DNA from 3 places in the Halobacillus rhizosphaerae genome. Region 1 is predicted to be linked to each of the others. Evidence: riboswitches for the same ligand, from Rfam matches in the RefSeq annotation. Region 1 holds a riboswitch; each other region holds the start of a gene.

Region 1 (4,378 bases):
CTCTTGTCTTCAGACCGCAGTCTGGATTCACCCAAAACTGACGGTGAGACAAAACGTTAAGGGCACGGATAATATTCTTTTCTATTTCCTCAACGTCTGGAATACGCGGGCTGTGAATATCGTAAACCCCCAGTCCAATTCCCTTTTTATATGCTGATTTCTCAAAATCAGTGATGATTTCTCCATGACTGCGAGCGGCTTCTATGGAAATCACATCGGCATCCAGCTGGTTAATGGCTTCCATTATTTCCCCGAATTCAGAATAACACATATGAGTATGAATTTGAGTTTTCGGCTGTACACAAGAGGTGGCGAGCTTAAAAGCATAGACTGCTTCCTTCAAATATTCCGCCTGTTTCTCCGGTTTTAAAGGCAATCCTTCTCGCAAAGCTGGTTCATCCACTTGGATCATATGGATGCCTTGTTCTTCTAAAAATCTAATTTCTTTTTGAAGGGCTAAAGCAATTTGTTTCGTTACGTTGAAACGGTTAATGTCTTCTCGGATAAAAGACCAATTAAGAATAGTGATCGGGCCCGTCAGCATGCCTTTGACTGGTTTTTCTGTCTGGGATTGAGCATAGGTGATTTCTTTCACTGTCATCGGTTCTGTTAAAGTCACATCCCCATAAATAATGGGAGGTTTCACGCAGCGGGAACCATAAGACTGGACCCAGGCATACTTCGTAAAAGAGAACCCTTCTAGTTTTTCTCCAAAAAATTCGACCATATCGTTGCGTTCAAATTCCCCGTGGACCAGGACGTCCAAACCGATGTCCTCCTGACGCTGAATCCATTCTCTGACGTTTGATTTAATAAATTCCTGGTATTCCTCCTCCTGCCACTCGCCACGGCGCCACTTCAACCGACCTTGTCTTATCTCTCTTGTTTGTGGAAGGCTGCCGATCGTGGTAGCAGGCAGCAGAGGAAGGTTGAAAAAATCTTGCTGAATCTCCTCTCGAGTAGGATAGGGGACCTCGCGTTTTGGTACTAAACTCTTCCAAATCTGCATTTCTTTTTGAACGTCTTGATTGTTTCTGCTTGCAGAACTTAATAATGCTGTCAAAGACCGTTCGTGTTCTCCTATTTTATTCTCAATTTGATCTCTTCCATGATTCAAACCGTCTGTTAATACTTTGGTTTCTTCAAGTTTTTGATCAGCAAAGGATAGAGCATTTTTAAGGAGAGGATCTAATTCCTTTTCTGTATGAATCGTGACAGGAACATGCAGTAAGCTGCAAGAAGGCTGGACGATTAATTGATTGGGCTCGACTTTGGTAAGGATAGTTTCCAGCTGAGTGAAGGTGTCATCTAAATTCGCCTTCCAAATATTTCGTCCATTAATGACTCCAGCAGCCAGGGTTTTATTTTTAGGAAATCCATATTTCTTAATCGCCGCTAGATTTTCTTTATGATCATGTACGAAATCGAGACCAATGCCGTCGAAGGGAAGTGACACGATCTCTTTGTAGCGATCTGCCGATTCGAAATAGGTTTGTAGAAGAATTTTCATACTGGACAATTCATCGTGGATCGTCTGATACAGCTGGCTGACTAGCTTAACTTCCTCTTTATTTCTAATCGCAGCAAGCGCCGGCTCATCTATTTGCACCCATTCTGCACCAGCGCTCTCAAGTTCTTGAAGCACTTGGACATAATGAGGAAGAAGTTTTTTTAAAAGCACAGGAAAATGGTCTTCATCATAGCCTTTGGATAATTTTAATAAGGTTACAGGTCCAAGCAGTACCGGCTTTCCAATGATTCCGAGCTTTTCTTTCGCTTCCAGGAAGTAAGACAACAATCGATTTTCTATAAGCTGAGGTTCTGAGTCCGCTTGAATTTCAGGAACAATGTAATGATAATTGGTGTTGAACCATTTGGTCATTTCGGAAGCGACCGCGTAATCGTTTCCACGGGCAATATCAAAATACGTTTGCAGTGAAGTTTTCTCTTGATGCTGAAAGCGTTGAGGGATGAAACCAAACATCACGGCTGTGTCGAGTACATGATCATACAAACTGAAATCTCCTACAGGAATCAAGTCAATTCCTAGATCTTTTTGTTTGTTCAGATACTCAAGTCTTAGTCTCTGCATTTCAATGGAGAAGTCTTCTTCGGAAAGCTTACCTTCCCAGAATTTCTCCAGTGCTTTCTTCCATTCCCTTTTCTCTCCGATTCTTGGATAACCAATGTTTGAGCTTTTTACCATATGGATTCCTCCTCATTTTCCAGACAATAAAAAAATCCCTCTTTTTCTACAAGAGAGATTCTGATGACCGTTATTCTATTCAGTCTCTGAAGACAGACGAATTTTGTTACAGTACCACAACACCTCCCTATACCTCGTAGGATTAAGTGTATAATCAGCAGGCAGGTATCCTGACTCATGATCTTCGCCGCTATGCGTCTTCCCATCTCGATTCTTAGAGATAGTGACCTATTTGCAAAGCTGCTCCCATTTACAGTGGCGGGACCGTGCCGGAGTTTCACCGGACTTCCCTTTTAAGTTGAATAAGCGAAACTTCCCCTTACACAACACCTGGTTGATCTACGATATTCAATTTTCATTTAAAAACGAAAAACCTCTCACGCAGAGAGGTTTAGGTATGCACCTCTCTTATTTTGCAAAGTGTTTACTCTGCTGGAATTAGCACCACCATCAATTTAGTTAATTGATAGGTTGCTGGGCTTCTAAGGGCCAGTCCCTCCACCGCTCTGAATAAGAGAATGTATTCAAATGATTACAAGCATACTAGCATGGTTGATATAAGCTGTCAACGGAAGTTGCGAGATGATCATACAAAAAATGGGAAACTATCAAATTCCCCAAAGACTCTTGAGCACCGTAAAGGAGGAGGTTATCTTGCAGATTTTTACATAGTGCATAAAAGTATCTCTATGAAATTTAACAATATGTATAATGGAAATTATAAAATTAGATGTAAAATATAATTAAGTTACAAAATTTTCTGTAAATTGATAAAGTTCAAAAAATAATGCAGAGGAAGTGAGGGTGCAGGATTTCATTCCAATAAAAAATGAAAGCGCTTTCGATACGTGTGTCGATAATGATGGATCAAAGAGTTTACATAAGGAGGAATTTTAATGTCTGATAAAGTACAAATTGGATTAATTCAAGCTTCTCATGATGTAGATGGTAACGAGCCAGTTGAGGTACACAAGCATGAATCAATTAAGAAACATATTGGACTTGTTAGAGAAGCTGCAGAAAAAGGGGCCCAGATTATTTGTCTTCAGGAAATATTCTATGGTCCTTATTTTTGTTCCGAGCAAAATCCCAAGTGGTACGATGCAGCTGAAGAAATTCCTAATGGCCCGACGACAAAACAATTTCAGGATTTAGCAAAAGAGTTAGGCGTCGTTATTGTGCTGCCCATTTATGAAAAAGAGGGAATTGCGACCTATTATAATACGGCTGCTGTGATCGATGCGGATGGCTCCTATTTAGGTAAATATCGAAAACATCATATTCCTCAAGTAGGCGTAGGTGACAAAGGCTATGGCTTCTGGGAGAAGTTTTACTTTAAGCCTGGGAACTTAGGATTTCCTGTATTTGATACGGCGTTTGCGAAGGTAGGCGTTTATATTTGTTACGATCGCCACTTTCCTGAAGGCGCACGTTTACTAGGATTAAATGGAGCAGAAGTTGTGTTCAATCCTTCAGCAACAGTAGCGGGGCTGTCTGAGTACTTATGGAAATTGGAACAACCAGCGCATGCCGTGGCGAACGGATACTATTTAGGGGCCATTAACCGTGTTGGCTATGAAAAACCTTGGGAAATGGGTGAATTTTACGGACAATCCTACTTAGTTGATCCGCGGGGTGAATTCGTAGCTGTTGCCAGCCGTGACCAGGATGAAGTGATCATTGGTGAAATGAATAAGAAGTTCATTCGTGAGGTTCGTGATACTTGGCAATTCTATCGTGACCGGCGACCGGAAGCGTATGAAGATATGGTCGAACTTCTTAAGTAAGAAGGGATTTGACTTCAGAAGCAAAGGTTTTACATAGAGAAAAAGGGCATATAGAGCTTCTCTATGTAAAACCTTTTTGATATTTAACCTGAAATAGATTTGAAGTTATCTCTATAAGGAGGTTAATGGTATTGACTCAGTTAAAAAGTAAAGGGATTTCATTAGAGAATCTGCGAGAGAATTTCGAGGAAGTTCATCCGGGATTGAATAATGGAGAAGCAATCGAAGAAGCAAATCGATGTTTGTATTGTTATGATGCTCCTTGCATTAAAGCCTGCCCGACCAGTATCGATATTCCAAAGTTTATTAAGAAAATAGCTTCAGGGAATTTAAAGGGATCTGCTACTACGATCATGTCCTCTAATCCAGTAGGCGCGACTTGTGC
Region 2 (4,378 bases), on a different contig from region 1:
AATTTATTTGCGCTTTTCCCGACTATCGGATATGGGGACTTACAATATAAGAAACTAATTCGAAAGAATAAATAATCGAGTTCCTTCTTTGGTTAAGATCAGGAAGTCTACTAAAATCGTTTGTTTTTATGAGAAAGACGATCAAATTTCTTTAAACGAATGTGTGTCGAAAAAAGTAATATCGCACAAAATATTGGCAATATAACAAAGGTCTCCACGATAAATACCATTTCCGTATTGCCTTTAATGAGGAAATAACCACTTACAGCGCCTAGCAAGGTCATAAGTACTCCGCAGTTAAGAAACATTTTCCGGCTGTGGTTTTGAGCAAACTCCCAGTTATCTTGATTTTTTGTAGACAATGGAGTTCTGTAGCCATACCAGTTATTCATTTCTTTAGGGGGTCTTACGTGCATGAAAAATCCTGCCGTCAGAAATAGCCATCCACATACAAAAAGCACAGGAATATCACTTCCTACTCAATCGGTTTGTTAGAAATATCAAACACACAACAATTGTATAATATTTACATCTGTTTCTTCAAATAAGGAACTAGAACAGCTAAGGTACAATCTTTTTTCTTCATCACCCCGTTTATATTGATAGGTATCCCCCAACACCCTTTAAGGAAATTATTGTTTATTTTCGGAATTTTTGTTACATTGATAAAGTCAAAACTAAATACGCTTTAGACTGAGGTGCAATTAAGTTGGTTCAATGCTTATTTGCTTAAAAGGGAAATCGGTATAAATCCGATGCTGTCCCGCAACTGTATTTGTGAACAAACTGGAATAACCACTGTTCTCCGTTGAGAATGGGAAGGATCCAGGGAGTAATGATCATAAGCCAGGAGACCTGCCTAAGTCAGCCAACATCAATACCTACGAGGATAGGAGGTGTTAAGTGCGAGTGAAAAGCATGGACAGACGTTTACAATCTATACCTGATTAATCCATGCTCGAACAATATTGCTGTGCTCTTAACTTAACAACTTTCTTAGGAAGTTGTTTTTTTATTGTCTGCATTTCCATCACTATTTTCCTTGAAGAAAATTCACCAAATGCCACGGGTACATCAAGGAATAATTAAAACTTTTTTGAAAGCGTTTACTTTAGAGTGAGAGGGGATTTTCTATGTTAGAAAAAACGACCTATACACCGGGATTAGACGGAATCATTGCCACAGAAACAAAGCTGTCTTATTTAGACGTGGACGCGGAAGAAATCGTCCTCCGCGGCTATGAGCTCATTGAGCTGGCAAAGAATAAAAAATACCTGGATTTAGTCCAGCTTTTACTCCACGGCACGCTTCCAAATGACGAACAACGCTCTTCTCTTGAGCTGGAAATCAAGAAAGATTATGACCTGCCAGCAGAATTATTTTCCTTATTTAACAAGCTGCCTAAAGAAACTCACCCGATGGATGCTTTACGAACAGGGATATCCGCACTCTCAGGATACGAAAAAAATCTAGACGAACGCCGCGAAATTGAAATTAACAAAACCGCCCTCAAATTACTGGCACAGATTCCAAACATCGTGGCGAATAGCTATCATATCCTTCGTGATGAAGCTGTCGTCGAACCAAAACAAGAACTGCCTTATAGTACAAATTTCTTGTACATGATCACAGGCAAAGAGCCAACACAAGCTGAAGCGGACTATTTTGATCAATCTTTAATGGTCTATAGTGAACATGAAATGCCGAACTCCACCTTTACAGCCCGCGTCATTGCTTCGACTAACGCAGACATCTATGGCGCACTCACTGGAGCCGTCTCTTCATTGAAAGGCAACCTCCACGGTGGAGCGAATGAAGCTGTCATGCACATGCTTTTGGAAGGAGAAACAATCGATGGATTCAGGCACCTTCTTTATGAAAAACTTAACAATAAAGAAAAAGTCATGGGCTTTGGCCATCGCGTGTACATGAAGAAGATGGATCCTAGAGCGGCTCTAATGAAAGAAGCGTTACGTGAACTATCTGCAGATAGAAAATGCGAGAAACTATTTGAAATGTGCGAAGCAGGAGAACAGCTGATGAAAGAAGAAAAGAGTCTATACCCTAATTTGGATTACTATGCAGCACCCGTCTACTATCTGCTAGGGATTCCAATAGATTTATATACGCCTATATTCTTTGCCGCCCGTACACTTGGGTTATGCGCTCATGTATCTGAACAATACGCCAACAACAAATTGTTCAGACCAAGAGTTCTCTATACGGGACCACGCGGTCTGCACCCTTAATAGCGAGCTGCCGGAGAGGTTCCTGCCTTCTCTTTTAAAAAACATTACCTATTGAAAAAGGTGGAGATAACGTATGACAGAAGTGAAAGTTAATACATCACAAACGACTGATCAAGTAATGGAGCGAATCGCAGAATACGCAGTTTATGGAAAGATTACAAGCAGCGAAGCTTTAGAAACCGCTCAATACGTTTTGATGGATACGTTAGGATGCGGGTTTCTTGCCTTGCGGTATCCGGAATGTACAAAGCACTTAGGACCTATTGTACCTGGAACCATCGTACCGAATGGCTCCCGTGTGCCCGGTACACCTTATGAATTGGATCCCGTCCACGCAGCATTTAATATTGGATGCATGATCCGCTGGCTTGATTACAATGATACGTGGCTTGCCGCAGAGTGGGGACATCCTTCGGACAACTTAGGTGGAATCCTCGCCATATCCGATTACATTAGCCGGAAACGAATTACGGAAGGAAAAGAACCGCTGAAGATGGATACCGTTCTTGAAAATATGGTGAAGGCACACGAAATCCAAGGGGTGTTAGCTCTAGAAAACAGCCTCAATCGAGAAGGTCTTGACCACGTTCTTTACGTGAAAGTAGCCACAACAGCGGTAGTAACAGCCATGTTAGGAGGAAGTAAAGAAGACGTGTCGAATGCGGTCTCGCAAGCCTGGATCGATAACTCCAGTCTTCGCACCTACAGACATGTACCAAACACAGGCTCAAGGAAATCTTGGGCGGCCGGTGATGCAACAAGTCGAGGTGTCAGGCTGGCATTGATGACAATGAGCGGAGAAATGGGGTATAGGACCGCGTTGTCTGCACCTAACTGGGGGTTCCAAGATGTCCTTTTCAAAGGAAGGGAACTTACCTTGGCACGTCCACTCGATTCTTATGTGATGGAAAACATCTTATTTAAGATTTCCTTCCCCGCTGAATTTCATGCCCAAACGGCAGCAGAAGCGGCGATTGAACTTCATGATCAAGTGAAAGGAAGAATTGCTGAAATTGATCGCGTTACCATTACGACTCATGAATCTGCCATCCGAATCATAGATAAAAAAGGTCCGCTGCAAAACCCCGCAGACCGTGATCATTGTTTGCAATACATTACAGCTATTGGTCTTTTGTATGGATCGTTGAATGCCGACCATTATGAAGACGATATAGCCCGCAACCCTGAAATCGACCGTTTACGAAACGTCATGAAAGTGATTGAACATGAACCGTATTCCAAAGATTACTTAGATCCCGAGAAGCGTTCCATAGCTAATGCCGTCCAAGTGTTCTTTAACGATGGCACGTCTACAGAAGAGGTCGCCATCGAATACCCACTCGGCCATCGCCGTCGTCGCGACGAAGGAATACCGCTGCTATTAAATAAATTTCAAAGTAATCTAAAGACGCGATTTCCATTTCGTCAGGTCAACCGAATTCTTAATATCTGTGAGGATTACAACGAGCTTACAGATACACCTGTTAACAATTTCATAGAGCTATTTAGAATATAAGAGATGGAAGGGGCAATGTGATATGTCATGGATCGTTGAACCAAGATCCACTCAGCAAGAAAGAGCGGCAACTTTCAAACGTCTGATCGGTCAACCAGAACTATTAAAAATTCCCGGCGCCCACGACGGTATGTCTGCAAAAATTGCAAGAGACACCGGTTTCCACGCCATTTACTTATCCGGGGCAGCCTTCACTGCCAGTAAGGCTCTACCTGATCTTGGACTTATTTATTCGAACGAAATGGCTGCAAAAGCACAGGAGCTTATTCGTGCTTCAGACCTCCCCCTTCTCGTAGATATCGATACAGGGTATGGTGGAGTCATTAACGTAGCCAGGGCGGCAAGAGAAATGGTCGAATCAGGCGTTGCCGGGGTACAAATCGAAGACCAGGCCATGCCAAAGAAATGCGGGCATTTAAACGGGAAAAAGTTAATTGAAGCTGAAGAAATGATGCAAAAAATCCGCACGATCAAAGAAGTCGCCCCGACCCTTGTCATTGTTGCACGGACCGATGCTAAGTCCGTTGAAGGAATGGAAAAAGCCATTGAGCGTGCCAATCAATATGTGGAAGCGGGTGCCGATGCGATCTTCCCGGAAGCTTTCATTACTGAG
Region 3 (4,378 bases), on a different contig from region 1:
TGCCGTTGTCCAAGCTGATCAACGCTGACAGCCGTATTATTCAACTGCTTCATCCAAGGTAAAACCCCCGACGACACTCCTTTAAATCCTTGGATATCGCTGCCGCGGCTGCGAATTTTCCCTAAGTAAACACCAATGCCGCCGCCATTTTTACTTAAGTTAGCGATATCAGTGTTGCTGTCGTAAATGGATTGTAAACTGTCGTCGACGGTATCAATGAAACAGGAACTTAATTGTCCGTATTGTTTGCCTGCATTAGCCAGAGTCGGAGTAGCTGCGGTCATGTATAAATGACTGAGAGCCCAGTAGCTCTCTTTAACCAAATCGATTCTTTTGTTCTTTGGCTCATGGGCCATCAAGGTCATTGCGATGATCATAAATCTTTCCTGAGGAAGTTCCAAGATTCTTCCGTCTTTAGAACGTGCTAAATAACGGTCATCCAGAGTTTTTAATCCTATATAAGTAAATAAGTTATCTCGTTCTGGAACGATTGCCGCTTCGAGATTATCGATATCTTCTTTACAATAATGCTTAAGCGTTTCAGGAGAATAAATCCCTTCCTCTATTAATAATAGAATGAGGGAGTGCAGTCCCTGGTATGCTTTGTTTGCATCGCGGTTATGAACCGATTGCTCATACATTTCTTTCAGATGAATCCGGCTGGCGAGGAAAGTCCAATCAGGCTCTGTTTCATCCATTTCTGCCAGGCATTCCAATATTAATGTGTTTGCTTGTGCAGACTTGTCCAGCTTTTCAAGTCCAAGCGTATGGAGCTTAGTGATCCATTGATTTATTCTAAGCGACGGGAAATGTTCTTGCTGTTGAAGCAGCCAATCTTCCCAAACAGTGCTTGTGGTTATACTCATCCAATCACTCCTTCACGGCTGCCCTGAAAAAAAGAAGAGTTTCCTTTTTTCGGTCAGCACTGAATAATTAAACATAAAAAAACCGCTCAAATATAAATTGAGCGGATGAAACCATGAAATAAAGAAGCTTCAGAAGAATGAAACCTGCCTTTATTCCATCGCTTCATCTTCTCAATCCCCGAAGAAGTTGAAACTTTCACGTACAAAGACAGGTCTCCTGGCTGACGCTCGATTCTACTTTGGTCCTTCCCGTGCCTGGGCACAGTGGATGATCCATTTCGCGAGCGGTTACAGTTGCGGGGGCAGCTCCGGATTCTACCGGATTCCCTATTAAGCCTTGTGGCATCTTTTATTCGTAAACACTATATGTAGTATGTTTTTTATTTTAATTTAGCTTATCTTGTGTTTTAATCATATCGAAGTTTGATGACTTACGCAACATTTAATTTATTCAGAATGAGGGTGAAGGGGAGTGATAGTTCTCTCTGGTGCGGGTTCAAACCTTTTTGTGTTAGTAAAAATGGAAAGTGTTATGCAGATTTTTTGCCATTAATCGAGCTTATAATTGAATAAATCATTTCATAAACTTCCCCCTTACCATGATAGTTTATGGAACCATCATGATCAGTCTCTTAGCAAAACCCTAAACGGTGGATGTATTGATTAGAGACTGGAAACTTTTTGTTCTCTGTCATCTCAATTCAAGAATAGAAGAGGTTTCATTCCTCAAATGTTTATAAAGGATTCCGGGAAACGTCGAGACTCCTGTGGGAGGAGAGTACAGGGTGTGTGACCCCGAAAGCCTAAAAGGCTGAGAAGGCACACCGTACGCCCACGGAAAGCGAGATGTTTCCCGGAATCCTTTCACTTCTCTTTCAGTAACGAAACCATTACTCTTTTGTACCGGGGATTTTATTATGAAGGAAGTTTTTTCAATGCAGCTTCAGGATTTACATGATTGTAAATAGTGAGATTTACTTAAAATAATTCTTTACCTATCTATATAATTTCTATGAAATAATAGAAGGGAAAGAAACTTTTCATTAGGGATTTTTCTTAAAATAAAGCACAAATCAATCGCTGAATGGCAACGGGAGGAAGCGCAATGAATAAACCCTATAACTGGCATAAAGAAGTAGAGAAACAATGGAATGACAGAGCGGAATACTGGAATGAGAATAGTCAGCAGATGTGGGAAAAAGGAAGCAGAAAAACCATTATACCTTTTTTACAAAACTATCTTTCAACTTCTAGTCATGTAGCAGACCTTGGCTGTGGAGATGGATATGGATCAGCAAAACTGCATGACAGAGGCTACCAGGTAACAGGCGTCGACATTTCTCAGGACATGATTGCGCGGGCGAAAGGGAGTAACACAAAGGAAAATATTCAATATGTCCAAGGTGATATTACTCGACTTCCGTTTAAGGAAGATACCTTTGACGGAGTAATGGCGATTAACTGTTTGGAATGGACAGAGGTACCGGCAGAGGGTTTAAGTGAAATGAAGCGGATTTTAAAACCAGGAGGTAAGCTATGTATCGGTGTATTAGGACCTACTGCTAAACCGAGAGTAAATAGTTACCCAAGGCTGTATGGAAAAGAAGTCATATGCAATACGATGATGCCGTGGGAACTGGAAGAGTTAGCAAGTGAAAACGGATGGAAACTGAAGGATGGTCACGGGGTGTATAAAAGAGAAGTGAAAGAACAGCATAGGACGGGATTACCTGATGAACTTCTGCAGTCGCTTACCTTTATGTGGGTATTCTTGTTTGAAAATATAAAATAAATAATGCCTCCACCTGTGCTTATGACAAGGATAAGCACAGGTGTTTTTTTGTTATTTGCTTAGGTACCCTCACCAACAGTAAGAAGATAAAAAATCTGAACTCATGCACAGGGGTAATGAAATAAGAAATTACATTATATATAACCGGAGCGTTTGGATTTCATACCTTAGGTCTAAAGAATGAGTCAGCATTTGTTCTACTATTCCAAATAAAAAGAATAGTCATTTGCCTTATTGACTTCTTGCTACTTTCATATTTAAATAGGAACGTGGGCGATTTCACGGTTTTATACTTTCTTGCGCAAAGCATGCCACCAGCCCCTTATGTAAGTACCTTTCTTTTAAGAAAACCCAGCTTCAATATCCACCCTTTTTTGCAGTATCGGAACCAACTCTTGCGATGATCGCAAAAAAACAGAACACAACGTAAGGAAAGCGCTTTCTATAAATTGAAGAAGGAGGGCATTACATGAAATTAACAACGAAAATATTTATTGGTTTAACTCTTGGTTTGATGGTCGGACTGATTCTTAATTTAGCAGCACCGAGTTTATTCGACGTATTAAACAGTTATATCTTTGATCCACTCGGCACTATTTTTCTAAATTTAATTAAAATGCTTGTTGTACCAATCGTATTCTTCTCTATCACATTAGGGACTGCTTCTCTCGGAGATCCTAAAAAATTAGGCAGAATTGGCGGGAAAACGATCCTGTTTTTCCTTGCCACTACCACAATAGCTATCTCGATTGCTTTAGCTATGGCTTATGTTTTCCATCCGGGGGACGCTGGGGGAATCGATCCAACTGGTGCCACTTATGAAAGTGAAGAAGCACCAACTGTGGTGGAAACCTTTACAAACATCATTCCAACGAACCCGATTCAGGCGATGACGGAAGGGAATATGCTGCAAATCATTGCTTTCTCTATCTTTATCGGCTTTGCTTTAGCGATGCTCGGGAAAAAGACGGAAGCTGTTTTAAAGGTAATAGAGCAAGGTAACGATATTATGATGTTTCTTGTTAACTTAATTATGCGTTTTGCTCCATACGGGGCTTTCGGTTTATTAGCCTCAGCCGTAGGAGAAATGGGACTCGAGGGTGTCAAAGCAATGTTTTCTTACATGCTTATCGTTATTGTTACACTGCTCCTTCATGGTGCCGTTACTTATGGAGCCGCAGTGAAATTCTTAGGCAAGATGAGCCCGATAAAGTTCTTTAAAGGATTTTTCCCGGCAATGACCGTTGCCTTTAGTACGTCTAGCAGTAGTTCTACATTGCCGATTTCCATGAAGACTGCTCAGGAGAACTTAGGGGTGCCTAAACCAGTGAGCAGCTTTGTACAGCCGCTTGGGGCTACGATTAATATGGATGGGACGGCAATTATGCAAGGGGTAGCGACGATCTTTATCGCTCAAGTGTATAACACGGATTTATCTTTTACCCAGCTTATTATGGTCGTCTTAACCGCGGTCCTTGCTAGTATCGGGACAGCTGGCGTTCCTGGAGTTGGATTGATTATGCTTGCTATGGTACTTAACCAGGTCGCACTGCCTGTCGAAGGGATTGCTCTAATTATTGGGATTGACCGATTGCTTGATATGACACGTACCGCCGTAAACATTACAGGAGATGCTGCCTGTGCGGTCGTTGTCGGAGAATCGGAACGGAAACATGATGAAGCTAAGAAATCCGCAACAGCTGCCAGTTAAATTCAAGAA

The links. Region 1 has a riboswitch for cobalamin ahead of metE (5-methyltetrahydropteroyltriglutamate--homocysteine S-methyltransferase). Riboswitches for the same ligand answer to the same signal wherever they lie in the genome.
Region 2: linked by a shared signal. The riboswitch ahead of mmgD (citrate synthase) and the one ahead of metE (5-methyltetrahydropteroyltriglutamate--homocysteine S-methyltransferase) in region 1 are both predicted to bind cobalamin.
Region 3: linked by a shared signal. The riboswitch ahead of Q7A53_RS13535 (ribonucleoside-diphosphate reductase subunit alpha) and the one ahead of metE (5-methyltetrahydropteroyltriglutamate--homocysteine S-methyltransferase) in region 1 are both predicted to bind cobalamin.

What each region holds. Positions count from the first base shown of each region.
Region 1 is NZ_JAUTWQ010000041.1:6,106-10,483, reverse strand. Features, by position in the region: gene metE (5-methyltetrahydropteroyltriglutamate--homocysteine S-methyltransferase) at 1-2,212, opposite strand, end outside; cobalamin riboswitch at 2,350-2,555, opposite strand; SAM riboswitch class I at 2,612-2,723, opposite strand; gene Q7A53_RS21375 (nitrilase-related carbon-nitrogen hydrolase) at 3,103-3,993, shown strand; gene Q7A53_RS21370 (NAD(P)-dependent oxidoreductase) at 4,125-4,378, shown strand, end outside.
Region 2 is NZ_JAUTWQ010000009.1:30,343-34,720, reverse strand. Features, by position in the region: partial or broken gene Q7A53_RS11390 (AraC family transcriptional regulator) at 1-75, shown strand, start outside; gene Q7A53_RS11385 (SdpI family protein) at 111-416, opposite strand; cobalamin riboswitch at 680-877, shown strand; gene mmgD (citrate synthase) at 1,134-2,249, shown strand; gene Q7A53_RS11375 (bifunctional 2-methylcitrate dehydratase/aconitate hydratase) at 2,323-3,765, shown strand; gene prpB (methylisocitrate lyase) at 3,788-4,378, shown strand, end outside.
Region 3 is NZ_JAUTWQ010000011.1:159,646-164,023, forward strand. Features, by position in the region: gene Q7A53_RS13535 (ribonucleoside-diphosphate reductase subunit alpha) at 1-866, opposite strand, end outside; cobalamin riboswitch at 1,057-1,232, opposite strand; gene Q7A53_RS13540 (class I SAM-dependent methyltransferase) at 1,972-2,658, shown strand; gene Q7A53_RS13545 (dicarboxylate/amino acid:cation symporter) at 3,128-4,369, shown strand.